DNA from 3 places in the Massilia aerilata genome. Region 3 is predicted to be linked to each of the others. Evidence: predicted binding sites of a transcription regulator. Region 3 holds the regulator's gene; each other region holds the start of a gene.
The links. The regulator sigma-54, encoded in region 3, starts transcription at its own class of promoters, with help from an activator protein. The targets are predictions, from matches to a motif close to TGGCANGNAANCTGCTTT.
Positions count from the first base shown of each region.

Region 1 (10,134 bases), on a different contig from region 3:
ATCAAGCTCTCCTTCTTGAACGAAGGGCCGACTCTACAAAAGGCAAAACCCATTGTCAAAAAGTAATTCTTGAGTATTGAAGGATGTCACAATGCCCATGCAAGCTGGATATGCACAGCTTGTAACATCCTGTTGCGCAGGTATCTACGCCGATGCCATTTCGGTAATCTTTGCTCACACAACAATAAAGGGGTCCTCGATGCTTGCTACGCGTATTGCCTGTGTTTTTTCCCTGGGTCTACTGAGCGCCGCGGCGCTGGCGCAGACCGATCCGCCATCCGCGCCCGTGGAGCAAGCCGCCGCACAGGCGCTTGAAGAGGCGCCGTCGCAGGTCCTCGTCTCCGGCAAGCGCCCCGGCCCCGGCCTGTGGAAGGTATCGAAGGACGGCCACGTGATGTGGGTGTTCGGCATGTATTCGCCGCTGCCTTTGGGTATGGAATGGGACGACAGCCGGGTCGACCGCCTGATCGGGCAGTCGCAGGAAGTGCTGGCGCCGCCTTCGACCGGCGTCGGCATCGGCTGGCTGGGCGGGCTGAAGCTCGTCGCCGCGCTGCCTTCGGCGATCGGCGTGGTGAAGAACCCCGACGGCGCCGAATTGCACGACGTGCTGCCGGCCGACGTCTATGCCCGCTGGAGCGTGCTGAAACAGAAATACATCGGCGACGACGACGGCATCGAGCGCTACCGGCCCTTTTTCGCCGCGCAAAAACTGCAGGACGCGGGGATGCAGAAGAGCGGCCTGTCCGGCGGCATCGAGGTGCGCAAGCAGATCGAGTCCCTCGCCAAAAAGCGCGACGTGAAGCTGACCCAGACCGGCTTCTCGGTGAATCTCGACGATCCGGGGCGCCTGCTGAAGGACTTCAAGCAGTCTCAGTTGGAAGACACGTCCTGCTTCACCAAGACCTTGGCCCGCTTCGAAGGCGACATCGATGCGATGCGGATGCGCGCCAACGCCTGGGCCAAGGGCAACATCGCCGAGATCAGCAATCTCGATTACGCCGAGCGCGAGGATGCCTGCAACGACGCCATCCTGAACAGCCCGGCGGCCCAGAAACACCCGGCCTTCCAGAACCTGCGCGAGCGGCGCCTCGCATCCTGGCTGAAGGCGGCCGAACGTTCGCTGGCCAACAACACGTCCACGGTCGCCCTGCTGCCGATGAGCGACATCCTGGGGCCGAAGAGCTACCTGACCGTGCTGCAGGCCAAGGGTTATACCGTCGAGAGCCCGAAGTAAGCGTTTTCAGGACGGATCGCCCGGCGCCCCGAACGCTTCCTCGCGCGAGGCCGCCTGGGCCACGCGCGCGCCCGGCGCCACGTCGTGGGTCAGCCACACGTTGCCGCCGATGACCGCGCCCTTGCCGATCGTGATGCGGCCCAGCACGGTGGCGCCGGCATAGATGACGACGTCATCTTCGAGGATCGGATGGCGCGGCAGGCCTTTCTGCAGGCTGCCGTCGGCATTCGTCGGGAAGCGCTTGGCGCCCAGGGTGACGGCCTGGTACAGGCGCACGCGCTGGCCGATGACGGCGGTCTCGCCGATCACGACGCCGGTGCCGTGGTCGATGAAGAAACCCGCGCCGATCTTCGCGCCCGGGTGGATGTCGATGCCGGTGGCGGCGTGCGCCAGCTCGGAGATGATGCGCGCCAGCAGCGGCAGGCCGAGTTCGTACAGGCGGTGCGCAAGCCGGTAATGGATCATCGCCAGCACGCCGGGGTAGCACAGCAGCACTTCGTCGACGCTGCGCGCGGCCGGGTCGCCCTGGTAGGCGGCCAGCACGTCGCTGTCGACCTGCACGCGCACGTCCGGCAGCGCGGCGCCGAAGGCCTGGGTGGCCGCCAGGGCCTGGCTGGCGATGTCGCCGTCAGTGCGCTGCTGCAGCGCGGCGCTGTAGTGCAGCTCGATCTGCACCTGACGCAGCAGCGCGTGCAGGGCGGAATCGAGGGCGTGGGCCACGTGGATGTCTTCGCTTTCGCGGCGCAGGCCGGGCGGCCCCAGGCGCATCGGGAACAGCACGCCCTTCAGCTGGGCGACGATCTCCGCCAGCGCATCGCGCGAGGGAAACTCGATGCCGCGCACCTCGCCGGCGGGACGGTGGGCCTGGCGCCATTGCTGGCGGGCGTCGTGCAGGTCGCGCACGATACCCTGGATGTCGAAATCAGCCATCGGCAAAGTTCCTTGTGGAGTGGGTTGCTGCCTACTATACGGCGCCGCTACGTCAGTGCGAACGATTTCAAAGTTTCAACCATATTAAAAAAACATCTAAAAAAGGATGAGCTTGCGCAAGGCGGGCACGTTCATTTCAGGCGCAGGCGATAGGGCGTTGTTGGATTTTTACAATCAAGTGTTGCATTTCATCACGCTGAGTCGAGATATGTGCAAAGTGCAGCACGACAAGAATTTATGGTTGATACAATGCAACATTGTTACGGAATACCATTTTCATCGCCATGCTCATCAAAAGCGCGGATAAGCGGGAATCGGACATCGCGATTCTCCAGAAACTGCTTTCACACGAACGCATTCCACATGAAAAAAAGCAGCGGATCGAACGGGAGCTGCGAAGCTTGTCGATCGGTGCTGAAACCGAGCGGCAAGCGGCCTACGAAATCGACTTCTATGCTGCCCGAAGCAAGAATCTGTTCGTGATACACGATCTTCGACTGGAAATCGGTGGGCGCGTGGCGCAAATCGATCATCTGTTGATGAACCGGGCGTTCGAGGTTTTCGTGCTCGAGACAAAGACTTACGGTTCAGGGCTGTCGATTAATGAACGAGGCGAATTTTCGACCGTCTATGAAGGCAGGACAATCGGCATCCCATCTCCCGTAGAGCAGAATGCGCGACACATTTCGGTATTGAAGGATGCGTTCAAGGAAATCGGCTTGCCAAAAAGGCTGGGCATCACCATGCAACCATCGTTTAATTCCGTGGTGCTGGTGTCGCCAAAGGCCGTGATCAGCCGCCCGAAAGCCGCGGTACTGGATGCCTCCATCATCAAGCTCGACCAGTTTTTTTCCTGGTACCACCAGAAGATGGATAAAGTCAGGCTGAAGGACATACCAGGCATCTTCAAGGTTTGTTCAAGCAGAACGGTGCGAGACCTCGGTGAAAAACTGCTTACTCTGCATACTCCGGCGCGCATCGACTACATCAAGAAATTCGAGCTTGAATCGGCTCTACTGGGGAAGGAGGCGGAATCCGCTTTCCACGCTGGCGAAGCGGTCGAAATGCCGGCGGCTGCCCCCTTCAACGCCAAGGAAGTGCAGTATTTTTGCGCGAGCTGCAAGGCGAGCATCGCCGCTGTCGTCGCCAAGTTCTGTTGGAATAACAAGGCCCGTTTTCATGGCAGGGCTTATTGCCGGGTGTGCCAATCGAAATTCGCGCTTGCCAAGCCTGCGGCATCGTGAGAGGTGCAATGGCGTCGTCGCTCTAGCCGCGCCCAATGTACTTCCGCGTGCCACATTGTCAATCTGCGGCAAACCCGCGTAGAATGCGGCCAACGCGGGTGTAGTTCAATGGTAGAACGGCAGCTTCCCAAGCTTCATACGAGGGTTCGATTCCCTTCACCCGCTCCAGTCTTTCCCGCCTTCACACCCGCCCAGTGCGGCTCCCATCTTGAAACTATGGCAAACTCTGGTCTTCCTCCGACCTGACTTGACCATGCAACAACACGCCTCCCGGCCCGAAGATCCATCGCACGATGCTGACAGCCTTGCCGGCTCGCTCATGTTCCTGAGCGGAGGCGGCGAGGTCGGCGCGATGATGCGCAGCCAGGACTGGAGCGCGTCGCCGCTCGGGCATCCCCGCACCTGGCCGCAGGCGCTGCGCATCGTGGTCGGGCTGATGCTGAATTCGACGTTTCCGATGTTCGTCGCCTGGGGCAAGGAGCTGGGCTTCCTGTACAACGACCCCTACCGCGAAGTTCTCGGCGACAAGCACCCGCGCGCGCTGGGCCGGCGCTTTTACGACATCTGGTCCGAGATCTGGCACGACATCAGCCCGCTGATCGACCGCGCGCTGAAGGGCGAGGCCACCTATGCCGACCGCCTGCTGCTGGTGATGAACCGCCACGGCTACGACGAGCCGACCTGGTTCACCTTCTCGTACTCGCCGGTGCGCGACGAGCATGGCGCGATCCAGGGCATGCACTGCGCCTGCGTCGAGGTCACCGAGCAGGTGCTGGCCGAAAAATACCGCGACGAGGAGAACGAGCGCTTCCGCGCGCTGTTCGAGCAGGCCCCCGGCATCATGGCCGTGCTGCGCGGCCCCGACCACGTGTTCGAACTGACCAACCAGTCCTACCTGCAGCTGATCGGCCATCGCCAGATCGTCGGCAGGGCCGCGCGCGACGCGCTGCCGGAAGTGACCGGGCAGGGCTTCTTCGAATTGCTCGACCGCGTCTACACCACCGGCGAACCCTTCGTCGGCCATGCGCTGCCGCTGCGCGTGCAGCGCGAACCGGACGGGCCGCTGGTCGAGCGCTTCGTCGACTTCGTCTACCAGCCGATCCGCGATGCCAATGGCGCCGTCTCCGGCATCTTCGTCGAAGGCAGCGACGTCACCCAGCGCAAGCAGGTCGAGGACGAGCTGCGCGCCGCCAACCGCCAGAAGGACCAGTTCCTCGCCATGCTGGCCCACGAGCTGCGCAATCCGCTGGCGCCGATCATGACCGCGGCCCAGTTGCTGAAGGTCGGCAGCCTCGATGCGCGCAGCGTGGCCAACGCCAGCGAGATCATCGGGCGCCAGGCCGCCCACATGACCGACCTGGTGAACGACCTGCTGGACGTCTCGCGCGTCACCCGCGGCCTGGTCACGCTCGAGAAGGAAGAGCTGGACCTGAACGTGATCGTGTCCGCCGCGGTGGAGCAGGTGCGTCCGCTGGTCGACGCGCGGCGCCACTCGCTGACCCTGCAGCTGTCTGGCCGCAGCGCCCACGTGATCGGCGACCGCACCCGCCTGGTGCAGGTGATCTCGAATATCCTCAACAACGCCGCCAAGTACACCGCGCCGGGCGGGCGCATCGTGCTGTCGGTGACGGTGGACGAGAAGCGCGTGCATGTGGCGGTGCGCGACAACGGCGTCGGCATCGCGCCCGACATCCTGCCTTACATCTTCGACCTCTTCACCCAGGCCGAGCGCACTCCCGACCGCTCGCAGGGCGGCCTCGGGATCGGCCTGGCGCTGGTGAAAAGCCTGGTGGCCCTGCATGGCGGCACCGTGCACGCATCCAGCGACGGCATCGGCGAGGGCAGCGAATTCTGCATCTGCCTGCCGCGCCTGGCGACGCCCGGCGGCATCGACGACGAATCGCCGTCCGCCGGCATGCAGGCGCCGGGCGCATTGCGCGTGATGGTCGTGGACGACAACGTCGATGCGGCCCAGATGCTGGCCGCGCTGCTGGAAGTACAGGGCCATGTCGTCAGCGTGGAATACGATGCCAGGGGCGCGCTCGAACGTGCCCGGCGCGAGCACCATGAGGTGCTGCTGCTCGACATCGGCCTGCCCGACCTGGATGGCCATGAACTGGCGCGGCGCCTGCGCAGCCAGCCCGAAAGCGCGGATGCCACCCTGGTCGCACTGACCGGCTACGGGCAGAGCCAGGACCGCAAGGAGGCCGAGCAGGCGGGCTTCGACCACTACCTCGTCAAGCCGGCCGACATGGACCAGGTCAACGCGGTGCTGGCGGCGGCCGCCAAGGCGCACGGGCGTTAGCGCGCGTCTTCGGGCGCCGTCTTCAAACGGTAACCTGCGCTGCTGTGGCGGGCGCCGGCCCGGCACGACCTGCTGAAGCTAGTTGCCCAGCAGGCTCCCGGTACGCCAGGCCGTACCTCCGGCAATCTTACAGACATGCATCCCGCGCAGCAGGTGCCGGTGCGCCGTGCTGGCAAACAGGACACCGGACTGCGTGCAGCGCAGCGTGCTCACCTTGCCGCTGACCGGGTTGACGATGTCGGCGACGGCATCGCCGGCCTGCACCCGCTCGCCCAGCTTTTTCAAAAACACCAGCACGCCCGAATGCGGCGCCGCGATCGGCTCCACGCCCTCCAGCGGCGTCGGCTCGGCGAGCAGGGCCGGCAGCGGCGCCAGGGCGATGTCGAGCACGCCCTGGTGCGCCAGGTATTGCAGCAGGCCCTGCGCGTCCTTCTCGGCCAGGTCGTAGCGCACGTCCATCTCGCCGCGCAGCTCGACGGTCACGGCGACGCAGCCCATCGGGATCGGCGTGTCCGGCCCGAAGTGGTCGGCCAGCTCCCACCACAGGCGGCTGCAGGCTTCGTCGAAGGGTTCGCCGCCGGACTCGCGCGCCAGCAGGGTCGCGTGCGCGCCCAGCAGCGCGGCCAGCGGCTTGACCCGCTCGGCCAGCGGCGTGCCGCAATACAGGTGCAGCACGGCCTCGTTATCGCAGTGCAGGTCGAGCATGATGTCGGCGTCGATGGCCATGCCCAGCAGGGTCTTCTTGAGGTCCTGGGTCGGGCTCTCGGTGGTCCAGGCGGCGATCGAGCGGCGCGCATGCTCGCGCACCAGGGCCGCGTTGGCCTGCGCGTCCGGACCCAGCGCGTCCTTCAGCGATGCCTTCAGGTCGGCGGCGACGTGCTTGTAGAAGCGGTTGAAATTCAGGCCGGTGGACAGGTCGTAGCGGCCGAAGGGCGCCCCATGCACCACCTGCGACAGGCCGATCGGATTCGCGGCCGGCACCAGGATGATCTCGCCCTTGATCCGGCCCTCGGCTTCCAGGCGTTCCAGCTCGCGCCGCAGCACGTGGGCGACCAGCATGGCCGGCACCTCGTCGGCGTGCAGCGAGGCCTGGATGTAGACCTTCTTGCCGGCGCCCGGGATACCGAAGCGGTAGGAAGTCAGCTGGAAGGTAGCGACATTGTCTTCCATTGCGATGGGGTGGAACGTGGGCTGCATGCGGTTCTCTTTCATTCGGCGGCGAAGCGCCATTATGTCCGAGATCGGCGCAGGGCCACGTTCCGATGCGGATGCCTCAGGCCTTGCGGCGGCGGGCGGCGGCCAGGCCCAGCACGCCCATGCCCAGCAGGGCCAGCGAGGCCGGTTCCGGCACGTCCGCCGGCGTGTTGGGCGTGGCCGGATCGGTGATGGTGATGGCGCCCCACACCGGGCCACTGTAGGCGAGACGATCGCCGATGCTGCCGCTGACGGCCAGGAAGCCCCAGTCCTGGCCGGCCTGCAGGTCCAGGGTGACGGTCTGGTGCTCGGTCAGGCCATCGGTGTCGTCGGCCAGCAGGGTCCTGGTGGCGGTGCTGCCCTGCCAGATGTACAGGCTGGCCGCCGAGCCGTCCCACAGCGGATTGGTGACCAGGTCGAGGCCCAGGGTCAGCGAGCCGGCCGCGGCGGCGGTGGTCTTGAAGACATAGGTCTGGGTCGGGGTGCCCATCCAGGCGCCCGCGCCCCAGTAATCGTAGGACAGCGTGTTGCCGCTGACCGACACGTCGCTGACGTATTCGGCGACGTTCCAGCTGTGCGCCTGGTCCCAGACGCCGGTCCAGCTCTGTCCCAGCGGACCCCGGGCGGTAACCGGCACGTCGGTCCAGACCGGTTCTGCCAGGGCCGGCAGGGCAAAGGCGGTGAGGCAGGCGGCCAGCGCCAGGGTGCTTGCGTTGAAGTTTTTCATGATGGATCCTGTGACGATAGAAACGTTGTTTGCATATAAGCAATTTCTATGCCTCCTGGGAAAATCTCAGGAAAAACAAGCGCTTGCGTCTGCGAAGGAGTCGGCACTGTAAAGTCTGCCGACAGGCGCTGCTATAATGTCGCCCTTTCTCTTGTCACGCGACCGATCATGTCCTCCGATACGCCCACCAACAGCCAAGGCCGTCCGATGCTCTACGACCCGACCGAGCACCGCATCCGCAGCTTCGTCACCCGCGCGGGACGGCTGTCGACCGGGCAGGCGCGCGCGCTCGAGGAATTCGGGCCGAAGTTCATGATCGAGTACCGCAAGGAAGCCTTCGACTTCCACGCACCCTTCGGCCGCAGCGCGCCGCTGGTGCTGGAAATCGGCTTCGGCATGGGCGACACCACGGCCCACATCGCGAAGGCGATGCCGGACACGGATTTCGTCGGCGTCGAAGTGCACACCCCGGGCGTGGGCAGCCTGCTCAAGCAGATCGGCGAGCAGGGCATAGCGAACCTGCGCCTGATCCAGCACGATGCGGTCGAGGTGCTGAACAACATGATCGCCGACGGCTCGCTGGCCGGCGTGCACATCTTCTTCCCGGACCCCTGGCACAAGGCGCGCCACAACAAGCGCCGCCTGATCCAGCCGCCTTTCGTCAAGCTGCTGTGCGAGAAGCTGGCGCCGGGCGGCTACATCCACTGCGCCACCGACTGGGAAGACTACGCGGTGCAGATGCTGGAAGTGCTGGGCGCCGAGCCGATGCTGGCCAACACGGCCGAAACCTATGCGGAAAAGCCGTCCTACCGCCCGCTGACCAAGTTCGAGAACCGCGGCCTGAAGCTGGGCCACGGCGTGTGGGACCTGGTGTTCAAGAAGAAGTAGTCATTCGCCGCTGGCGGTCGGCAGGCTCGCGCCGAGCCAGCCTGCGATCCCTGCGGACATGACCCGGACGTTGCTGTAGCCCAGGCTTTTTGCCCGCCGCGCGGCGTTCGGCGCTTTCCGGCACAAGGGATTGGAGCAGTAGAAAACAAGCAGCCTTCCAGGCTCGGGAGGCAGCGCGCCGGCGTCGAAATCCGGCGGCAGATTGAGGGCGCCGGGCACCCTGGCCTTCAGCCACGACTGGCGTGCATTGACGTCGACGACGGTGGCCCCATCGCGATCCATCAGTTGCTGCAGCTCGCGCGGCGCGATGCCCTTCAATCCCATCAGCATGGCAAACATGGTGTGTCCTTTTCGGGTTGGCGGTGCGTCAATTATCTCTCCGCGAAGGCCGGAACGGATCGTCGTTCGTCCACCCGGAATCGTGCTTCATCCCCTTTCGCTGTCCGCAGACACATGATCTCCCTAGACTGTAATCGTTGCTATATATTAACGATTACAGGAGGGCAGCATGTGGCGCAGATTGTCGAATTGGTACCATGAACTCGAAGAGGAGCAACTGGCCGTGCTCGCGCAGCCGGAACGGGCGGCCCAGGCGCCCGCAGGCTGGCGGCGCCGCTTTGCGCACAAGCTGGCCGAGATGCCGGCGCTCCAGCGCAAGCAGTTGCGCGATTTTTCGCTGACCTACCGCGGCCGCCGCCTGCACTGCGCGCTTGCCGGACTGGCGCTGGCCTTCAGCCTGTGCGCCGTTCCGCTGCACTACGCGCTGGGAGCCGAGCGCTGGATGGTCAGCATCCTCGCCGCCAACATGTTCGGGTTTTCCATTGCGGCCGCCCTGATCAGCGCCTGGTTCGACTACCACCGCATCGTGCGGGAAAAATGGAAGATGCTGCTGACGGTGCTTGGCTTTGCCGTCTTCGGCGCCGTCCTCGGGATTGGAACGGCCATGTGGACCAGGCCCAAGCCCCTGGCGGACGTCATTGCCAAATTGCCTCACTCGTTTGCGCTGATCGTCGGCGCCGGGCTGGCCATGCTGGTGCCGCTGCTGGCGATCAGCATGCTGCGCAATCGCCAGGCCGAGGCCATCAACGCCGGACTGCAGCGCGAAGCCGAGCAGGCGCGCGTGGCGCGCGAACTGTCCGAATCCCAGTTGCGCCTGCTGCGCGCCCAGATCGAGCCGCACTTCCTGTTCAATACACTGGGCGCCGTGCAGCAGCTGGCCCAGCATGGCGCGCCGCGCGCCGCCGAATTGACCGGCAATCTGATCGACTTCCTGCGCTCCAGCATGCGCGACATGCGCAGCGAGCAGGTGTGCCTGAGCGCCGAATTCGGCCTGGTCGAGTCCTACCTGAAGGTGATGCAGGTGCGCCTGGGCGAGCGCCTGCGTTTCAGCCTGCAGCTGCCGCGCGCACTGGAACCGGTCCAGCTGCCGACCATGATCCTGCTGACCCTCGTCGAAAACGCGATCAAGCACGGCATCGAGCCGGCCCTGCGCGGCGGCGAGGTCACGCTGTCGGCCGAGGCGATCGGCGGCGCGGTGCGGATCCGCGTGCAGGATGGCGGCGTCGGCATGAGCACGCTCCCCGAGCCGGACGGCGGGGGCGGTACCGGTCTC
Region 1 is NZ_JBHSMZ010000022.1:43,624-53,757, forward strand. It holds gene ACFPO9_RS23150 (CPBP family intramembrane glutamic endopeptidase) at 1-2, opposite strand, end outside; gene ACFPO9_RS23155 (TraB/GumN family protein) at 200-1,234, shown strand; gene epsC (serine O-acetyltransferase EpsC) at 1,241-2,164, opposite strand; gene ACFPO9_RS23165 (nuclease-related domain-containing protein) at 2,449-3,408, shown strand; tRNA gene ACFPO9_RS23170 (tRNA-Gly) at 3,503-3,576, shown strand; gene ACFPO9_RS23175 (hybrid sensor histidine kinase/response regulator) at 3,662-5,713, shown strand; gene ACFPO9_RS23180 (succinylglutamate desuccinylase/aspartoacylase family protein) at 5,792-6,910, opposite strand; gene ACFPO9_RS23185 (PEP-CTERM sorting domain-containing protein) at 6,987-7,634, opposite strand; gene trmB (tRNA (guanosine(46)-N7)-methyltransferase TrmB) at 7,842-8,522, shown strand; gene ACFPO9_RS23195 (rhodanese-like domain-containing protein) at 8,523-8,861, opposite strand; gene ACFPO9_RS23200 (sensor histidine kinase) at 9,031-10,134, shown strand, end outside.
Region 1: ACFPO9_RS23185 (PEP-CTERM sorting domain-containing protein) is a predicted target of sigma-54. The motif match lies at 7,671-7,688, and genes of this name have one in related genera.

Region 2 (10,134 bases), on a different contig from region 3:
CGCATAGTCGCGCTGGCGGCCGAAGATGGCCTTGTCCTTGCTGACGTCGGCCGACAGCGTGATGTTGTAGCGGTCCGCATCGAAATCGCCCCAGCCGGCCAGCACGCTGGCCTTGTTGGTCTGGCCGCCGCCGCCGCGGCTGACGCTGGTGTAGCCGTTCAGTTCCACGCCCGAGTAGTTCTGGCGGGTGATGAAGTTGATGACGCCGCCGATCGCATCGGAGCCGTACACGCCGGAGGCGCCGTCCTTCAGCACTTCCACGTGATCGATCGAGGCCAGCGGGATCGAGTTGACGTCGACGGCGGTGCCGTCGGTGGCGTAGTTGCCCAGGCGGCGGCCGTTGACCAGCACCAGGGTCTTGCTCGAGCCGAGACCGCGCAGGCTGGCGCTGGACAGGCCATAGGTCGACTGCCCCGCGCCTTCGGCCTGGTTGGCTGCGCCGGCCATGGCGTTCGAGGTCAGGGTGGTCAGCAGTTCGGCGGTATTGGTGGCGCCGGTGCGCTTGATGTCGGCGGCGCTGACCATCTGCACCGGCAGCGCGCCTTCGACGTCGGCGCGCTTGATCGAGGAGCCGGTCACTTCGACGCGGGCCATCGGCTTTTCCGATTCCTGCGCCAGGGCCTGGCCCATCAGGCCGACGCCGATGGCGCCGGCGAACATGACGCGCACGGCGCGCGACAAGGTTTTTTCTTTGAACATGAATTTTCCCAAACGATGATGAGTTGTCGCTGGCTTGGGAAGATCGGTGTCGCCCAAGTCGGCGGACAGAATAATGTCTGCTGGATTGAGGATTGGTCAATATGTACAAACCGTAATTCGTGTTTCTACAACATAACATTTCGTAACAAATCATAAGTTGCTGAACAAGATTCGGCTCGATCCATTTGCTGCAATGCAATAAAAAAAGGACGCCAATCGCGTCCTTTGTCTATGAAGCGCTGTGGGGTTACAGCCAACCGGCCTTGCGGAACTTCCGATACAAATAGAAACACACTGCAAACATGGCGCCGATCGCCATCGGATAGCCCCACTTCCAGTCCAGCTCCGGCATGTACTTGAAGTTCATGCCCCAGACCCCGGCGAAGGCGGTGAACACGGCAAAGATCGCGGCCCAGGCGGCCAGCTGCTTGTTCACTTCGCTTTCGTCGATCGAGACCATGGCCAGGTTCACCTGGATCGCGGTGGCGATCGTGTCGCGGATGGTATCGAGGCGGCCGCCGATGCGGATCAGGTGGTCGTGCACGTCGCGGAAGTAGTCCTGCACCCCGGCCGCCATGCTGGGGGCGCGGCCGCCGAGCAGGCGCCCGACGGCGTCCATCAGCGGAATCACCGCATGGCGCAGCTCCAGGCCCTTGCGCTTGAGCTGGTACAGGCGCTCGACGTTCTGGCGCTGGGCGCCGTGGGTGAAGATGCGGTCCTCGATGGTTTCCAGCTCGGACTCGAGCTTGTCGACGATCGGGAAATAGCGGTCGACCACGGCGTCCATCAGCGCGTACATCACGAAGGACGAACCCATGCTGAGCAAATGCGGCTCGCGCTCGGCGCGGGCGCGCACGCCCAGGAAACCCTTGGCGGCATCGCGCCGCACCGACAGCACGTAATTGGGACCGGCGAAGATCGCGAGTTCGCCGGTGGCCAGCGCATCGCCTTCGAGATCGACGGTGTGCACGACGGTGAACAGGCAGTCGCCGTATTCCTCGATCTTCGGCCGCTGGTGGCCACGCGCGGCATCCTCGACCGCCAGTTCGTGCAGCTTGAATTCCTCCTGCATCTGGCGCATCTCGGCATCGGTAGCATCGCGCAGCGCGACCCAGACGAAGCAGCCGGGGCGTTCGAGATAGTCGCTGATGTCCTCGACGGGGATGTCGGAGAGTTTTTTACCTTCCTGGTAGGCGACGCAGTTGATTAGCATGGAGAAAGTCTACACCATGTCGGCCTCGTTACGGCCTGCGGCGCCCGCACGTCGTCCCCGCGAAGGCGGGGATCCAAGTTCTGTATGCGTCTCGTTGGCTCGAGTAAACTTGGGTTCCCGCCTGCGCGGGAACGACGGGAGTGCGGCGGGAACGACGGAAGTGCTTATTCGTCCTTCGCGCCGTCGATCCCCAACTCCGCAATCTTCCGCGTAATCGTATTCCGTCCAATGCCGAGCCTGATCGCCGCATCGTTCTTGCGCCCGTGCGTATGCTTGAGCGCCGTGCGGATCAGGGCCGTTTCGAACTGCTTGCCCAGCACGTCCATCACCTCGACCTGGCCGTCCGACAGCATGCGCGCGGCCTGCAGTTCGAGCAGGCCGATCCAGCCGTCGGCGCCGGCCGGCACGGCGCTCGCCATCGAAGGCAGGCCGGCGCCATCCGCGCCGCCCTGCAGCGGTCCGGCGGACGGCGCCGGCATCGCCACCACCGGCGCCGTGACGGGCGGGGCGGCAAACGCGAACGCTGGCTGGGCATGGGTCAGGTCGCGCGGCAGGTCCTTGACCTCGACGGTCTGGCCCGGCGCCATCACCGTGATCCAGTTGCACAGGTTTTCCAGCTGGCGCACGTTGCCCGGCAGGTCGAGGGCGGCCAGGCAGCGCTGCGCTTCCTCGCTCAGCCGCTTGGGCTCGACGCCCAATTGGCGTGCGCTCTGCACCAGGAAGTGGCGCACCAGCAGGGGGATGTCTTCGCGCCGTTCGCGCAAGGAAGGCAGGCGCAGCCGGATCACGTTCAGGCGGTGATACAAATCTTCGCGGAACAGGCCGTCGCGCACGCGCTGCTCCAGGTTCTGGTGGGTGGCGGCGATCACGCGCACATTCGCCTTCACGGGCTGGTGCCCGCCCACGCGGTAGAAATGGCCGTCGGACAGCACGCGCAACAGCCGGGTTTGTAAATCGAATGGCATGTCCCCGATTTCATCCAGGAACAGGGTGCCGTTCTCGGCCTGCTCGAAGCGGCCGCGCCGCATCGCCTGGGCGCCGGTGAAGGCGCCGCGCTCGTGGCCGAACAGTTCGGATTCCAGCAGGTCCTTCGGGATCGCCGCCGTGTTCAGCGCGATGAAAGGCTGGGCGGCGCGCGGGCTGTGCTTGTGCAGGGCGCGCGCCACCAGTTCCTTGCCGGTGCCGCTTTCGCCCGTGATCAGGACCGTCACATTCGATTGCGACAGGCGGCCGATGGCGCGGAAGACTTCCTGCATGGCCGGCGCCTGGCCCAGGATCTCCGGCGCTTCGAGGGGCACGGTCTCGACGCTGGCTTCGCGCAGGCTCTCTTCCAGCGCGCGCCGGATCAGCGCCACCGCCTTGTCGATGTCGAAGGGCTTGGCCAGGTATTCGAAGGCGCCGCCCTGGAAGGAGGCGACCGCCGAATCGAGGTCGGAGAAGGCGGTGATGACGATGACCGGCAAGCCGGGATGCTTTTCCTTGACGGCCGCCAGCAGGTCGAGGCCGGACTCGCCCGGCATGCGGATGTCCGAGACCAGCACCTGCGGGCTGTCGTTCTCGAAGGCGGCCAGCGCCTCGCGTCCGCTGGCGAAGCTCCGGGTTGCCAGGTTCTCGCGCGCCAGGGCTTTTTCCAACACCCAGCGGATCGATGCATCGTCGTCGACAATCCAGATTGGTTTCATTAGTTCAGTGCTTCCCGCGATGGTTCAATGTTTGGACCGCGGCCGCACCATCCCGGCGCTTATGGCAGCGGGATCAGGATGCGGAAATCCGTCAGTCCAGGCCGGCTTTCGCACTCGATCAGCCCCAGGTGCTGCTGCACGAAGGTCTGCGCCAGCGTCAGCCCGAGTCCGCTGCCGCCCTCCCGTCCGGAGACGAGCGGATAGAAGATGCGGTCGCGGATTTCGGGGGCGATGCCCGGTCCATTGTCGATGATATGCAAGTCTAATGCCAGCCCGTAACGCACCTTGGCCAGGGTGACCTGGCGCGCCACCCGGGTGCGCAGCACGATCTCGGCTTCGCCCGCGGCGATGCGTTCGCGCAGGGCCTGGGCGGCGTTGTGGACGATGTTCAGCACGGCCTGGATCAGCTGCTCCTTGTCGCCGCGGAACTCGGGGATCGAGGCATCGTAGTCGCGTCTGATGCGCAAGCCGGACGGGAATTCGGCCAGCACCAGGCTGCGCACGCGCTCGCAGACTTCGTGGATGTTGACGTCGCCGACGATGTGCGGGCGGCGGTGCGGCGCCAGCAGGCGGTCGACCAGGGTCTGCAGGCGGTCGGCCTCCTTGATGATCACCTGGGTGTACTCGCGCAGGGACGCATCCGGCAGCTCGAGTTCCAGCAGCTGCGCCGCGCCGCGGATGCCGCCCAGCGGGTTCTTGATTTCGTGCGCCAGGTTGCGGACCAGCTCCTTGTTGGCCTGGCTCTGGTCGAGGATGCGCTCCTCGCGATCCAGCTTCAACTGCTGCACGTTCTCGCGCAGCTCGACCACCACCTCGTCCTCGCCGGCCGCGCTGACCATGACGTGCACGTGCAGCGGCTCGCGGCCCGGGCGCTGCAGGGTCAGGTCCTGGCGCAGGTCGGCATAGCGGTGCGCCAGCGCCTGCGCGCACAGGGCGCCCAGCTCCTCGCCGTTGGCGAACAGGCCGGCCAGCTTCTGGCGCGACAGCGATTTGACCGACACCTCGAGCAGGTGCTCGGCGGCCGGATTCGCATAGCGCACCAGGCCGGCCGCATCGGCCACCAGCACGCTGGCGGCCAGCAGGTCCAGGCCGGCGAAACGCTCGCGGGGCAGGCTCTCGGTCTGGATCATGTCAGCGGACGTTCGCGATCTCGCGCTTGAGCGCTTCGACGTTCTTCTCGGCGCGGCCGATGTCCTCGCGGCTGCCGGCGTCGCGCCGCAGGTCGGCCAGCTTCTTCTCTTCGGCGCGCAGTTCCTCGTCGAGGATGGCGCGGCGGTCGTCGTCGCGGGCGCGCTGGGCGGCGCCGTCCACGCGCGGGAAACCGGCGGGGCTGGCCACCGGGCTGGCGGCCGGACGGGACCCGCCCTGGCGCATGCCGACGGCAGGCCGGCGGCTGGAGGCAGGCGGCGCCGAGATGGCGCCGGAATGTCCCGCATCGATCAGCTTGCAGTTGCCCGCATTCGTATCGGTGTAAAGCACGCGGCCTTCCTTGTCCACGCAGCGGTAGACGGCTTGGGCGGCGGCCGGCGCGGCCAGCGCGACAGCCACGAACATGGCGGCCAGGTGCAAAGCGGTGCTTGTCATTCGCATCAGCTTGGTCGGCACGATGTGCCTGGTTGGGGAATCCAAGGAATATACCCCATCCGAATTCGAAAAAAGAAAAACGCGGGGCAGCCGGCTGGCTTTCCCCGCGTTTTGTTGCCGCACGGCTACACTTACGACGAATAGTACATGTCGAATTCGGCCGGGTGCGGGGTCATGCGCAGGCGCTGCACTTCACCCATCTTCAGCTCGATGTAGGCGTCGATCATGCTGTCGCTGAACACGCCGCCGCGGGTCAGGAAGTCGCGGTCCTTGTTCAGGGCTTCCAGCGCTTCTTCCAGCGATGCGCACACGGTCGGAATCAGCTTGTCTTCTTCCGGCGGCAGGTGGTACAGGTCCTTGGTCGCGGCTTCGCCCGGGTGGATCTTGTTCTGGATGCCGTCCAGGCCGGCCATCAGCAGCGCGGCGAAGCACAGGTAGACGTTGGCCAGCGGATCCGGGAAGCGGGTCTCGATGCGGCGGCCTTTCGGGTTCGCCACGTGCGGGATGCGGATCGATGCCGAACGGTTCTTGGCCGAGTAGGCCAGCTTGACCGGGGCTTCGTAGCCCGGCACCAGGCGCTTGTAGGAGTTGGTGCCCGGGTTGGTGATCGCGTTCAGGGCCTTGGCGTGCTTGATGATGCCGCCGATGTAGTACAGGGCGGTTTCCGACAGGCCTGCATAGCCGTCGCCGGCGAACAGGTTCTTGCCGTCCTTCCAGATCGACTGGTGCACGTGCATGCCCGAGCCGTTGTCGCCGTTCATCGGCTTCGGCATGAAGGTCGCGGTCTTGCCGTAGCTGTGGGCCACGTTCCAGATCACGTACTTCATGTTCTGGGTCCAGTCGGCGCGCTCGACCAGGGTCGAGAACTTGGTGCCGATTTCGTTCTGGCCGGCGCCGGCCACTTCATGGTGGTGCACTTCGACCGGGATGCCCAGGGCTTCGAGGATCAGGCACATTTCCGAACGCATGTCCTGGAAGCTGTCGACCGGCGGGACCGGGAAATAGCCGCCCTTGACAGTCGGACGGTGGCCGCTGTTGCCGCCTTCGAATTCCTTGTCGGTCGACCAGGACGCTTCTTCCGAGCTGATCTTGACCATCGAGCCGGACATGTCGATCTTCCAGTGGACCGAGTCGAAGATGAAGAATTCCGGCTCCGGGCCGAAGAAGGCGGTGTCGCCGATGCCCGACGATTTAAGATAGGCTTCGGCGCGCTTGGCGATCGAGCGCGGGTCGCGGTCATAGCCCTTGCCGTCCGACGGTTCGATCACGTCGCACTGCATGAACATGGTGGTCTCTTCCATGAACGGGTCGATGTTCGCGGTGTTCGGGTCCGGGATCAGCAGCATGTCCGAGGCTTCGATGCCTTTCCAGCCGGCGATCGACGAACCGTCGAAAGCGTGGCCGGATTCGAACTTGTCTTCGTCAAAGTGCGAGACGGGAACGGTCACGTGCTGCTCTTTGCCGCGGGTATCGGCGAAACGCAAATCGACGAACTTGACTTCGTTTTCCTTCAGCAGCTGCATTACCTCTGCGGCGGTCCTTGCCATTCGTATTCTCCTGATAAAAAAAGTCGCATCGTCTTATAAGCAGTAAGCGTGCCAGCTCTTGTCCATGAGCAAATAAGCAATCTGTCCTTGGAGCGCTCGCGTTCCGCGCCTTAAAATCGGCCACGAGGTGCAGCGCACAAGTTTGATGCAGGGTAGTCTTAAGCTCAGCCATGCGCACCAGCTTGGTGCAAGTGCGGGAGTATGCACCAACTTGAAGCAGCTTGCACCATTTGTGCGAGCACGAGCATTCCATCTGGAGAAACCATGAGCACAACCGACGAGATCCTGGCCGCCGCCAGGGAACGCGCGCCCGGCCAGCCCTATGCCGGCGCCGTCACGCCGCAGGAAGCCTACGCCCTGCTTCAGTCCGACCCGCGGGTAAAACTGGTCGACGTGCGCACGAATGCGGAGCGCGACTGGATCGGCCGCCCGGCCGTTCCCGAAGCCCAGCACGGCGCGGTGCAGTGGACCCTCTACCCGGGCGGCGCGCCGAACCCGGACTTCGCGACCCAGCTGCAGCAGACCGCGGACAAGGAAGATGTGGTGCTGTTCCTGTGCCGCTCCGGCGTGCGCTCGCGCCATGCCGCGCGCGTGGCTACCGAACTCGGCTACACGGATGCCTTCGACATCCTGGAAGGCTTCGAAGGCGACCGCGACGCCGAAGGCCACCGCAAGACCGTGGGCGGCTGGTGCAAGGCCGGCCTGCCCTGGACGGGAGCCTGAGCGCCTGCTTGCGCGCTGATCACCCTGCCTTGGGTTCGCTTTTCTGGCTGGCGCGCACGCGCTGGCGCACGAAGTTGATATGGCTGCGCAAGCCGTACAGCGAGTCGGCATAGGACAGCGGAATCGAGATGTGGTTGACGCGCCCCTCGATGTCGTCGAGACGGCGCAGCAGCTCGGCGCGCACCTCGTCGCAGTTGGCCGGATCGGCGTTCTCCAGCACCTGCTCGACCGCGCGCAGCTGGCCGTACCAGCGGTAGACGCGCGAGCGGATGCGCCACACGTACAGCGGCGGCACGATCTTCGACAGCGGGATCACCAGCGCCGCCAGCGCCACCACCACGACCCACAGGCGGTCGAACAGGTTCGCCAGCCAGAACGACAGGTAGCGCTGCAGGAAAGGCGGGCCGTCGCGGTAGTACTTGGCGGCTTCGCGCGAGACCGGGATCTCGGTGTACTTCGGCGACGGGAACTGGCCCTGCTGCGAGAACCAGCCGGCGCCGCCGTGGATCTCGGTGGCCGACTTCACGAACTCGTCGACCAGGGCCGGATGCAGGCCTTCGCGCGCGACCAGGGTCGCCGTCGGCGCGATCAAATGAAAATCCTGGGCCGGGATGTCGCGCCCGAGGTCGACGATCCCGCGCGGCAGCACGACGTGGGTGAGGAAAGGCAGGCGCCGCGTATAGGCTTCGGCCTGGCTAAAGTTGAACAGGCGGATCCCCGGGGTCTGCAGCAGCATCTGGATCAGCGGCGCCTCGGGCGCGGAGCTGAACACGATGCCGTCGACACGGCCGGCCAGCAGCTCGACGGTGGCCGGCGTGTTCTCCAGCGATGAAATCGTCAGCTGGCCGGGTTCGACGCCATTGACCGACAAGACCTGCCGGAAAAGTTTCGGCACGCCCGTGCCCTCGGGGCCGAGGTTGATGCGCAGGCCTTTCAGTTGCGTGAGGCCGCGCACGTCGAGTTTATGGCGCTTGTCGCCCTCGCGCAGGAACAGCCACACCGGCTCGGTGAACAGGCTGCCCAGCGACATCAGGTTCCCGCGTTCGGCCTGGGCTTCGCTGGTCGAGCCGCTCTGCACGAAGGCGATGTCGGCCTTGCCGGCCAGGAGGCGCTGCAGGTTGTCTTCGGAGCCGAGGGAGCGCTGCAGCTCGACCTTGATGCCGTCACGCGCCAGCAGTGCCGCGTACTTGCGGCCGAATTCCTCGTAGGCGCTGTTTTCCTGGCCGGTGGCGAGGATGACGTGGCGCGGCGGGGCCGGGTCGACCACCACGTAGGCCACCGCGCAGGCGGCCAGCACCAGCAGGATGGTGGGCAGCGACGCGGCCAGCAGGTCGCGCAGCGACACCAGGCTGAACTTGCCGAGCTTGGGCCGCTTCACGCGGCCCCCGTGCACTCAGGCGTGCCGCTCAATGCAGCACTTCCTCCACCGCGGGCGGCTTCGGACGTGCCGGCTGTGGCTTCGGCTCACCCGAAGGCTCGGCGCGCGGCTTGGCCGGCTTCGCGGGTTTCGCGCGGAGTGCGTCCACCGCCTTCGGGTGGCTGCCCTCGGCCGCCGGCTTGGCGCGGGCCGCGTCGGCGGCGGGTTTCGGATGCGGCGTATCGCTGGATTTCAGGGCGGCCGGCTTGTGCTGCGGCGCCTCTTCCCCTGCCGGTTTGGCGTGGGCCGGGGCCGGCGCTGCCGCTGCCGCCGCCGCCGCGGGCTTGGCGGCTGCCGGCTTGGTCGGAGACGGCTTGGCCTCGGCCTTGGCCGGCGGCGCCTCCACCTCTTCCGCCCTGGCGTCGTCCGGCGCCGGCTTCACGGTGGCGACGTCGTCGTTGACCGGGCCGGCGGCAGCCGCGGCGGCGGCGGCTTTCTCGGCCGGCGTCACCACGTGCAGGCCCGGCACGATGACGGTGTCCTGCTTCTCGATCATCGGCATCAGGCTCGGCGCCAGCGTCACCAGCAGCTGCACCGGCAGCGCGCTGGTGAAGTCGTAGTGGGCCGAGTCCGGACCGTGCACATAGGCCGTCATGCTGCCGAAGAAGCGCTCGCCGATGTTGAACACGAAGGTCGCCGAACGGTTCACGTAGCGCGACTCGATCAGGCGGTGGCCGGCGCCGTAGACGTCGAAGCGCTGGTCGCCGGTGCCGGTCTTGCCGCCCATTGCGATCACGCTGCCGTCCTGTTTGTAGAAGGCCTGCCTGACGCGCTTGGCGGTGCCTTCCATCGCCACGCCGTGGATGGCGTTCGCCACCGCGCGCGCCACCTGCGGGTTCAGCACCTGCTCGCCCTTGATTTCCTGGCTGCGCTTGACCAGGGTTTCATACGGCGTGTCCTTGGCGAAGTGCAGCGAGTCGATGCGCTGGGTCTGCTTGCGCACCCCGCCGTTGATGATGATGCCCATCAGTTCGGCCAGCGCGATCGGACGGTCGGCCGAGGCGCCCAGCGTGGTCGCATACGAAGGCACCAGCGAATCGAAGGGATAGCCCATCTTCTTCCACTGTGCGTGGATCTTGAGGAAGGCTTCGACCTCGATCAGGCCGGCGATGCGCTTGTCCTGGGCGTGCTTGCGGTGGGTCTTGAACAGCCAGGAATAGACTTCCTGGCGCTCCTTCACCGAAGCGTTGGTCACCTCGTCCCAGCCCGCCTTCGGGTGGGTGCGCAGGTAGCCGGCCAGCCACAGCTCGAGCGGGTGCACCGAGGCGA
Region 2 is NZ_JBHSMZ010000016.1:149,088-159,221, forward strand. It holds gene ACFPO9_RS20095 (TonB-dependent receptor) at 1-699, opposite strand, end outside; gene corA (magnesium/cobalt transporter CorA) at 947-1,912, opposite strand; gene ntrC (nitrogen regulation protein NR(I)) at 2,077-3,594, opposite strand; gene glnL (nitrogen regulation protein NR(II)) at 3,654-4,724, opposite strand; gene ACFPO9_RS20115 (DUF4124 domain-containing protein) at 4,726-5,178, opposite strand; gene glnA (type I glutamate--ammonia ligase) at 5,310-6,725, opposite strand; gene ACFPO9_RS20125 (rhodanese-like domain-containing protein) at 6,990-7,448, shown strand; gene ACFPO9_RS20130 (TAXI family TRAP transporter solute-binding subunit) at 7,468-8,826, opposite strand; gene ACFPO9_RS20135 (transglycosylase domain-containing protein) at 8,855-10,134, opposite strand, start outside.
Region 2: glnA (type I glutamate--ammonia ligase) is a predicted target of sigma-54. The motif match lies at 6,762-6,779, and genes of this name have one in related genera.

Region 3 (10,134 bases):
CGACGACCTGAACCTGCGCCTGCGCGCGGCCGGGCGTGAAACCCTGGCCATGGACCGCTTCCGCCCGAACCTGGTGGTGGCCGGCCTCGAAGCCTTCGAAGAGGACTACACGGCCTTCCTCAGCACCGGCGCGGCCGAGATCCGCCCGGTCAAACCCTGCGCGCGCTGCCCGATTCCCGCGATCGACCAGGCCACCGGCGTCCCGGGCCCCGATCCGCTCGACATCCTGCAGACCTACCGCGCCAACCCCAGGCTCGACGGCGCGGTCTGCCTGGGCATGAATTGCATCGTCTCGGCGGGCGCCGGCGCCAGGCTGCGCGTGGGCCAGGAAGTGGCGGCCGAACTCGCATTCTGACAACGCCTGGGCAAGGTTTCCATTTGCATTAGGGCCGAGTTGGCGTAATGTTAGGGCAAATTGCTGAAAGGAACGTCCATGCACGAGCAGCAGGGCGCCAGTGTGCGCGAACTGATGGCCGAGAACGCCGCGCTGCGCAGGCAGCTCGCCAGCCTGATCGACCAGGCCGAGAGCAACCACGCGATCATGATGCGCCACCAGGCCTTCGATCTCGACATCGTGGGCGCGGCCAGCTTCCAGGAGCTGGTCGCCACCATCTTCCGCCAGCTGCCCATCGTCTCCAGCCTGGACATCGTGACCCTGTCGCTGGTCGACGCCGGCGCCGACATCTACACCGTGATGCACAAGCTGGATGTGGACTTCGAGGCCCTGCCCAACCTGCTGTTCCATGAACACGCCGAGGAGCTGGGCTTCGACCTCGAGCCGGGCCGCCCGCCGCGTCCGCGTTTGCTGCCTTACCACCCGGTCAGCCACGGCATGGCCTTCCCGCAGCCGCCGGCCGGCCTGGCCAGCGTCGCCCTGGTGCCCCTGATCCGCAACCGCCGCGTGATCGGCAGCCTGAACCTGGGCAGCCGCGACCCGGGCCGCTTCACGCCGCTGCTGGGCACCGACTTTGTCGAGCACATGGGCTCGATCATCGCGATCTGCCTCGAGAACGTGATCAGCAACGAGATGCTGAAGTACATCGGCCTGACCGATGCGCTCACCGGCGTCTACAACCGCCGCTACATGGACCGCCGCCTGGCCGAGGAGATCGCGCGCGCGCGCCGCCAGTCCTACCGCATCGCCTGCATGTACATCGACGTCGATCATTTCAAGCAGGTCAACGACAGCCACGGCCACCAGGCCGGCGACGACGTGCTGCGCGAAGTCGCCGCGCGCATCAAGGCCGAGCTGCGCATGTCGGATGCGCTGGGCCGCTTCGGCGGCGAGGAATTCGTGGTGCTGCTGATCGACGCCGACCTGGACAGCGCCGGCATCGTGGCGCAGCGCATCCGCGCCAGCGTGGCCGACCAGCCCTTCCTGCTGCCGGAAGGGAAGGGCTTGCCGGTGACGGTGTCGATCGGGGTGGCGGCGCTGGATGATTTCGAGCGCAGCCACACGGTTGAAGAAGTGGCCCAGGAGCTGGTGGCGCAGGCCGATGGGGCCTTGTACGAAGCCAAGCAGAACGGCCGGAACCAGGTAGTCGCCGCATAATGCGTGGGCACCCCGTGCCCACGCGCCATCAACGCAATAAACGCCCCTCGGCCCGATTGACCGCCATCCCGGTCCCGCGCAACACCACCACGTCGCCGGCCCGCAGCTCGGTATCCTCCTCCGGCTCGATCCGCTGGTTGCCACGCCGGACCGCCGTCACTTCCGCGCCCACTTCATCCAGTCCCAGGTCGCCGATGCAGCGGCCGACCGCGCCGGCGTCCTCGGCCAGCACCACCGAATGCAGGCGCACGTAGCTGTGCTCCGGGTCTTCCTTGAGGTCGCCGGCGCCGTGGAAGAAGCCGCGCAGCGAGGCGTAGCGCTCGTCGCGCGCGGCCTGCACGCGGTGCACCACGCGGCGCAGCGGCACGCCCATCACCACCAGCGCGTGCGAGGCCAGCATCAGGCTCGATTCCAGCGCTTCGGGCACCACCTCGGTGGCGCCGGCCCGTTTCAGGATATCGAGTTCGGTGTCGTCGTGGGCGCGCACGATCACCGGCAGCTTGGGCGCCAGTTCGTGCACCAGGTGCAGCACCTTGATCGCCAGGCGGGTGTCGGCAAAGGTGATCACCAGCGCACTGGCGCGGTTGATGCCGGCCGCGATCAGGGCTTCCCTGCGCGAGCAGTCGCCGTAGGAGACGTTGGCGCCGGCCGCGCGCGCTTCCTGGACCCGCTCGGGGTCGAGGTCGAGCGCATACCAGGGCAGCTTTTCTTCCGACAGCAGGGTCGCCAGGCTTTGCCCGCTGCGCCCGAAGCCGGCGATGATCACGTGCTTCTGCGCCGCCATGGTGCGGCTGGCGATATGGGTCAGCTGCAGCGACTGCAGCATCCATTCGTTGGACGCCATCTTCATCACGATCTTGTCGCTGTTGGCGATCATGAAGGGCGCCAGCAGCATCGACAGCACCATCGCCGCCAGCACCAGCTGGATCAGGAAGGGATCGATCAGCTGCGAACCAGAGGCGAGATTCAGCAGCACGAAGCCGAATTCGCCGGCCTGCGCCAGGGCCAGGCCGGTGCGCATCGCCACGCCGTCGGAGGAGCCGAAGGCCTTGGCCAGCACCGCGATCAGGGCGAATTTCAGCAGCACCGGCACCAGCAGCATGGCCAGCACCAGCCACCAGTTGGCCAGCACCAGCTCCAGGTTGAGCAGCATGCCGATGCTGATGAAGAACAGGCCGAGCAGCACGTCGCGGAAGGGCTTGATGTCTTCTTCCACCTGGTGCTTGTACTGGGTCTCGGAGATCAGCATGCCGGCCACGAAGGCGCCCAGCGCCAGCGACAGGCCGGCGCGCTCGGTGATCCAGGCCGCGCCCAGGGTCACCAGCAGCAGGTTCAGCATGAACAATTCCTGCGAACGGCGCTTGGCGACGATGGTGAACCACTTGCGCATCCACTTCTGGCCGAAGAACAGCAGCAGCGCCAGCACGCCGGCGGCTTTCACGGCCGCCCAGCCCAGGTTCATCGCCAGCTCCTCGGCCGGCCGCGCCAGCGAAGGGATCAGGATCAGCAGCGGCACCACCGCCAGGTCCTGGAACAGCAGGATCCCGATGATGCGCCGTCCATGCTCGCTCTCCAGCTCGAGGCGCTCGGTCAGCATCTTGGAGACGATCGCGGTGGACGACATGGCCAGCGCGCCGCCCAGCGCCAGCGCGGCCTGCCAGCTGATATTCAGCGGCGGCGGCAGGCGCGGGCTGAGGAAGGCGACCAGCATGGCGACCAGGATGGTCAGCGCCACCTGGGCCAGCCCGAGCCCGAACACGATGCGCCGCATCGCCCTGAGCTGGGCCAGCGAGAATTCGAGGCCGATCGAGAACATCAGGAACACCACGCCGAATTCGGCCAGGCCGTGGGTAGTGGGGCCGTTGTCGGCCAGCTGCAGGGCGTGCGGCCCGATCAATACGCCGACAGCCAGGTAACCCAGCATCGGGGGCAGGTGCAGCATCCGGAAGGCGACCACGCCGAGGACCGCGCTGCCCAGAAGAATTAAAGTTAGTTCAAGGCCTGATGTCATGCGGGGCTGCGGGCTGGGTCCTGTAAATATATACGCTCGGTTACATCTGGCAAGTTTTTTGCTTTCTCAATTCGGCTATACTTCCACCATGAGTGTAACCGATGAAAAAATAATGCTGACAAGTTTTAACGAGACCCAGGCACAGCGCGCTCTGGAGCTGGCCCGCGAGACCCTGGATATCGAGGGCGAAGCGATCCGCAAGCTGTCTGCGCGCCTCGGCCAGTACGACAGCGTACCTCGCGCTGTGGCGCTGATGATGGCCTGCAAGGGCCGCGTGGTCGTCTCCGGGATCGGTAAATCGGGTCACATCGGCCGCAAGATCGCCGCCACTTTGGCGTCCACCGGCACCCCGGCCCTGTTCCTGCACCCGGCCGAAGCCGCGCACGGGGACCTCGGCATGGTCACGCCACAGGACGTCCTGATCGCGATCTCGTATTCCGGCGAAAGCGCCGAGCTGGCGGTCGTGATCCCGGCCGTCAAGCGCATGGGCGTGCCCGTGATCGCCATGACCGGCAAGCCGGGCTCGCGCCTGGCGCAGGTGTCCGACGTCCACCTCGACGTCTCGGTCGATAAGGAAGCCTGCCCGCTGAACCTGGCGCCCACGGCCTCCACCACCGTCACCCTGGCATTGGGCGATGCGCTGGCCGTCGCGCTGCTGGAACTGCGCGGCTTCAAGTCCGAAGATTTTGCGCTTTCGCACCCGGGCGGCGCCCTGGGCCGCAAGCTGCTGACCCACGTGCGCGACGTGATGCGCAGCGGCGACGCCATCCCCAAGGTCCAGCCGGATGCGCCGCTGACCGACGCCCTGCTGGAAATCTCGCAGAAGGGCATGGGCATGACCGCCATCGTCGACGCTGCCGGCCGCCCGGTCGGCGTGTTCACCGACGGCGACCTGCGCCGCCTGTTCGAGAAAACCCAGGATTTCAGCAAGCTGACGATCCGGGACGTCATGCACGCGAACCCGCGCCGCATCCATCCGGAGCAGCTGGCGGTCGACGCCGTTGCCGTGATGGAGGAATTCCGCATCAACCAGATGCTGGTGACCGACGCCGACGACGTGCTGGTCGGCGCCCTGCACATCCACGACCTGACCCGCGCCAAGGTGATCTGACCATGACTCCTCTGGAACATACCCAGCGCGCGGCGCGCGTGAAGGTCATGATCTTCGACGTCGACGGCGTGCTGACCGACGGCAGCCTGACCTATGACGCCAACGGCGAGATCACCAAGACCTTCTATGTGCTGGACGGCCTCGGCATCCAGCTGCTGAACCGCACCGGCGTGCAGACCGCCATCATCAGCGCGAGGAATTCGCCGATCGTCGTGAAGCGCGCGGCCGACCTCGGGATCACCCACGTGTTCCAGGGCCAGCACGACAAGCGCCTGGCGTTTGCAGAGTTGCTCGCCAGGACCGGCGTGACGGCGGAGGCGTGCGGCTACATCGGCGACGACGTGATCGACCTGCCGCTGTTCACCCGCGTCGGCTTTGCCGTCACGGTGCCGAGCGGCCATCCGGAAGTGCAGTACCGCGCCCACTACGTGACGAAGAACCCGGGCGGCCGCGGCGCCGTGCGCGAAGTCTGCGACATGGTGATGCGCGCCCAGGGCACCTACGAACAGGCATTGGCGCCGTACTTTGGATAATCCCTCGCAAGCCATGGCGACCACCACCTACGTCAACAAGCGCACCCGGCACCGCTGGCGCCTGCTGGCGCTGATGATGACTGCGCTGTTCTTCGCCTTTGGCAGCTTCTGGCTGGTACAGGTGATGCGCGGCGAGGCGCAGGGGCCGAACGTCAACGTGGGCAACGACCCGGACTACATCATCGACAACTTCAGCTTCGTGCGGATGTCGGAGACCGGCCAGCCGCGCTACGTGATCTCGGGCGAGCGCCTGACCCACCGCCCGAACGACAACACCTCGGACATCGACAAGCCTGTGGTGCAGAGCATGAGCACGGACCACCCGAGCATGACCATGACGGCCGACAAGGCCCACGTCAACCAGGACCAGAACCAGATCGACCTGAGCGGCAACGTCGACATCTCCCGCCCCGGCAGCAAGACCTCGGATCCGCTGCGTATCCGCACCGAGGCCCTGACCGTGCTGCCGGACGAGGAAATCTCGAAAACCGACAAGCCGATCCAGATGACGCTGGGCCATGCCTCCGCGACCGGGGTCGGCATGGTGGCGAATAACGCCACCCAGCAGCTGACGCTGGGCGGGCGCGGCCGGATCGTCTACCCGCCGCGTGGCCAACGCTGACAGGAACAACCTGAAAGGACCGCATTCAATGAAAAAAATAATCGCCGTCGCCATGCTGTCGCTGGCCGCCTTGACCGCTTCGGCCGAGCGCGCCGATTCGCTCAAGCAGGCCCAGATCGACTTCGACAACGGCCACATCGACGAAGCCACCCAGACCCGCATCCTGACCGGTAACGTGGTGCTGACCCGCGGCACCCTGCTGATCAAGTCGGACAAGGCCGTGCTGAAGGAAACGCCGGAGGGCTACATGCTGCTGACGCTGACCGCCGCGCCGGGCAAGACCGCCAGCTTCCGCCAGAAGCGCGACGGCGGCCCCGACCTGTGGACCGAAGGCCAGGCCCAGCGCATCGAATACGACGAGCGCACCGAAGTGGTCAAGCTGTTCGCCAATGCCGTCGTCAAGCAGCTGGAAGGCAAGCGCATGACGAGCGAGGTGAACGGTCCCTTCATCTCCTACGACAACCGCACCGAGCAGGCCAACGTCTTCAACGACGCCAGCGGCGAGAGCAAGGCGGGCGGCGGCCGCAGCACCATCATCATCGCGCCGCGCCGCACCGCGCCGGCAGGGAAGCAGTAAATGAAGCGCGCACTCGCCGCTGCCCTTGCGCTGTTGCTGATGCCGCTCGCGCAGGCCGAGCGGGCGGATGCGCTCAAGCCCTTCAATGTCGAAGGCAACAAGGCGACGATCGACCAGGCCACCCAGACCGTGATCCTGACCGGCAACGTGATCGGCACCCGCGGCAGCATGCTGCTGAAGGCGGAGCGCGCCGAGATCAGGGAAACGCCGGAGGGTTACCGCTCCGTGGTCCTGTTCGGGGCGAACGGCAAGGCCGCGTCGTTCCGCCAGAAGCGCGACGGCGGCGCCGACGAGTGGGACGAAGGCTACGGCGAGCGCATGGAATACGACGAGCGCACCGACATCGTCAAGCTGATCTCGCATGCCACGATCAGGCAGCTCGACGGCCGTACCGTGACCAGGGAGATGAGCGGCCCGTTCATTTCCTACGACGCCCGCAAGGAAGTCCTGTTGAACATGAATGACGTGAGCGGCGCCGACAAGCCCGGCAAGGACCGCGTCAGCGTCACTTTTTACACGCGCCGCCCTACGCCGGCGGCGCCACCGGAAGCAGGAAAGCAATGATGGAAGTACACGCAGACGCCACCCCGACCGCCGTCGCAAGCGGCGGCAGCACCCTGGTCGCCAAGGGGCTGCAGAAAAGCTACGGCAAGCGCCTGGTGGTGCGCGACGTTTCGCTGCAGGTCGCCTGCGGCGAGGTGGTGGGACTGCTGGGCCCGAACGGCGCCGGCAAGACCACCTCGTTCTACATGATCGTGGGCCTGGTGCCGGCCGATGCCGGCGCCATCGTCATCAACGGCACCGACATCACGAGCCTGCCGATCCACCGCCGCGCCATGCTGGGCCTGTCCTACCTGCCGCAGGAAGCCTCGGTGTTCCGCAAGCTGACGGTGGAAGAGAACATCCGCGCGGTGCTGGAACTGCAGCGCGAGAACGGCAAGCCGCTGAGCAAGGCGCGCATCCAGGAACGCCTGGACGAGCTGCTGGCCGAATTGCAGATCGAGAAGCTGCGCGAGAACCCGGCGCTGTCGCTGTCGGGCGGCGAGCGGCGCCGCGTGGAGATCGCGCGCGCACTGGCCACCGACCCGCGCTTCGTGCTGCTGGACGAACCTTTCGCCGGCGTGGATCCAATTGCCGTGATCGAGATCCAACGTATCGTGCGTTTCCTGAAAGAGCGCGGCATCGGCGTGCTGATCACCGACCACAACGTGCGCGAGACGCTCGGCATCTGCGACCGTGCCTACATCATCAACCAGGGCGCGGTGCTGGCCTCGGGCCGGCCCGACGACATCATCGCGAATGAATCCGTCCGCCGTGTCTACCTGGGTGAACACTTCAGGATGTAGTCATGAAACAGACGCTGCAACTCAAGACCTCACAGCACCTTGCGCTGACGCCGCAACTCCAGCAGTCGATCCGCCTGCTGCAGCTGTCCACGCTCGAACTCCACCAGGAGATCGAACAAGTCCTGGGTGAGAATCCGCTGCTCGAACGCCTCGACGATCCGCTCGACCGCTCCGTGCGCCTGCTGGCGGACGGCGCCATCAACAACGGTTCCTCGACCAACACCACGCCCGATGCGCCCCCCGCGTCCGGCCAGGGCGAGGAGAACGGCGGCAGCGGCGGCAGCGAAGCCGAAGGCGGCGACAGCGGCGAAGCCGGCGGCGCCGAGCACGAGATGGAGTGGGGCGAGTCGGGCCATTCCGGCAGCGGCAGCGGCGGCGAGGAAGAGGACGGCCGCCCGCAGCTGGAAGCCAGCCCCATCTCGCTGCGCGAGCACCTGATGGAACAGGTGCGCCTGACCTGCCTCTCGCCGCGCGACTGCGCGCTGGTCGAGATCGTGGTCGACTCGCTCGACGACAACGGCTACCTGGACGAATCGCTGGACGACATCCACGCGCGCCTGCCGGCCGAACTCGAGATCGAATTCGAGGAACTGCGCACCGCGCTGTCGCTGGTGCAGAGCATGGACCCGCCGGGCGTGGGCGCGCGCAGCGCCGCCGAATGCCTGGCCCTGCAGATCCGGCGCATGCCCGGCGTGGCGATGGTGACGCGGCGCATGGCGCTGGTCATCGTCGAACGCTACCTGACCTGGTTTGCGCAGCGCGAATTCAACAAGCTGAAGAAGGCCCTCGACTGCGACGACGAAGACCTGCGCGAAGCCCAGGCCGTGATCCGCCAGTGCAATCCGCATCCGGGTGCGGCCTTCGCCTCCGACGTCTCCGACTTCGTGGTGCCGGACGTGATCGTGCGCCGCGCGAAGGACGGCTGGAGCGTGCAGCTGAATCCGGAAGTGATGCCGCGCCTGCGCGTGAACAGCATCTACGCCGCCTTGCTGAAACAGGGGAAATCGGAATCGCAGCTGAATGCACAGTTGCAGGAAGCCAAGTGGCTCATCAAGAACATGCGCCAGCGCTTCGACACGATCCTGCGCGTGGCGCAAGCTATCGTCGAGCGCCAGCGGAACTTTTTCTCGCACGGCGCAGTTGCCATGCGGCCCCTTGTTTTACGTGAGATAGCTGATACACTAGGTCTACACGAGAGCACAATTTCTCGCGTCACAACTCAGAAATATATGCTGACGCCGCACGGCATGTTTGAGTTGAAGTACTTTTTCGGAAGTCACGTCGCGACCGAGGCAGGCGGTGAAGCATCCTCGACGGCGATCCGGGCTCTCATCGTGCAACTCACAGGAGCAGAAGACCCCAAGAACCCTTTATCCGACAGCAAGATCGCGGAGATGCTAGGGGAACAGGGAATGGTTATCGCACGCCGCACGGTCGCGAAATACCGTGAGGCGCTGAAGATCCCGCCCGTCAGCCTCCGCAAATCCTTGTAATAAGCTGCAGGGCACCCAGATACTGGTTACCTGACAGCGCATCTTCAAAGGAGTGTGTATGAATCTCACTATCAGCGGACATCATCTCGATGTAACCCCAGCAATCCGTGAATACGTACAGAACAAGCTCGAACGCATCACCCGCCATTTCGATCAAGTGATCGACTCCCACGTCATCCTCTGCATAGACAATCTCACCGAGAAAGAAAAACGCCAGAAGGCCGAGATCAACTTGCGTGTTGCTGGGAAGATCGTTCACGTCGCCAGCGCCGCACATGACCTCTACGCGGCGATCGACATGCTGATGGACCGTCTCGACCGCCAGGTCCAGAAGTACAAGCAGATGCTGCAGGATCATAGTCACACAGCACTAAAACGCATGGCCAACGAAGACCTTGAGGGAGGAGAAGCTGCCGCTGCAGCGTGATCGTTCCGCTGGCGCAGCATAGGCAAGACGAAGGGCGCATCTGGCGCCCTTTTCGTTTTTTTGGCCGCGCTACAATACTGCTTTCCCTTTCATAAATAAAAGAACATGAGCGAACACGTGCAGACCCGGCTTGCCAACGGCACCGGCATCATCACCCTGGACCGCCCCAAGGCCCTGAACTCGCTGTCGCTGGAGATGGTGCGCGCACTGACGGAGACCCTGCTGGCCTGGCGCGAAGACGCGAACGTCGCCGCGGTCGTCATCACCAGCACCAGCGAGAAAGCCCTGTGCGCAGGCGGCGACATCCGCTTTTTCCACCAGGCCGGCCATGCGACGCCTGTTGGCGGCAGTGCCTTGCTGGAAGACTTCTTTACCGAAGAATACGCGCTGAACCACCTGATCCATTTTTATCCGAAGCCCTACATCTCGCTGATGGATGGCGTGGTGATGGGCGGCGGCATG
Region 3 is NZ_JBHSMZ010000010.1:99,975-110,108, forward strand. It holds gene ACFPO9_RS15010 (MOSC domain-containing protein) at 1-355, shown strand, start outside; gene ACFPO9_RS15015 (GGDEF domain-containing protein) at 434-1,552, shown strand; gene ACFPO9_RS15020 (monovalent cation:proton antiporter family protein) at 1,581-3,563, opposite strand; gene ACFPO9_RS15025 (KpsF/GutQ family sugar-phosphate isomerase) at 3,652-4,674, shown strand; gene ACFPO9_RS15030 (KdsC family phosphatase) at 4,677-5,207, shown strand; gene lptC (LPS export ABC transporter periplasmic protein LptC) at 5,221-5,829, shown strand; gene lptA (lipopolysaccharide transport periplasmic protein LptA) at 5,858-6,406, shown strand; gene lptA (lipopolysaccharide transport periplasmic protein LptA) at 6,407-6,970, shown strand; gene lptB (LPS export ABC transporter ATP-binding protein) at 6,970-7,752, shown strand; gene ACFPO9_RS15055 (RNA polymerase factor sigma-54) at 7,755-9,245, shown strand; gene hpf (ribosome hibernation-promoting factor, HPF/YfiA family) at 9,304-9,672, shown strand; gene ACFPO9_RS15065 (enoyl-CoA hydratase/isomerase family protein) at 9,778-10,134, shown strand, end outside.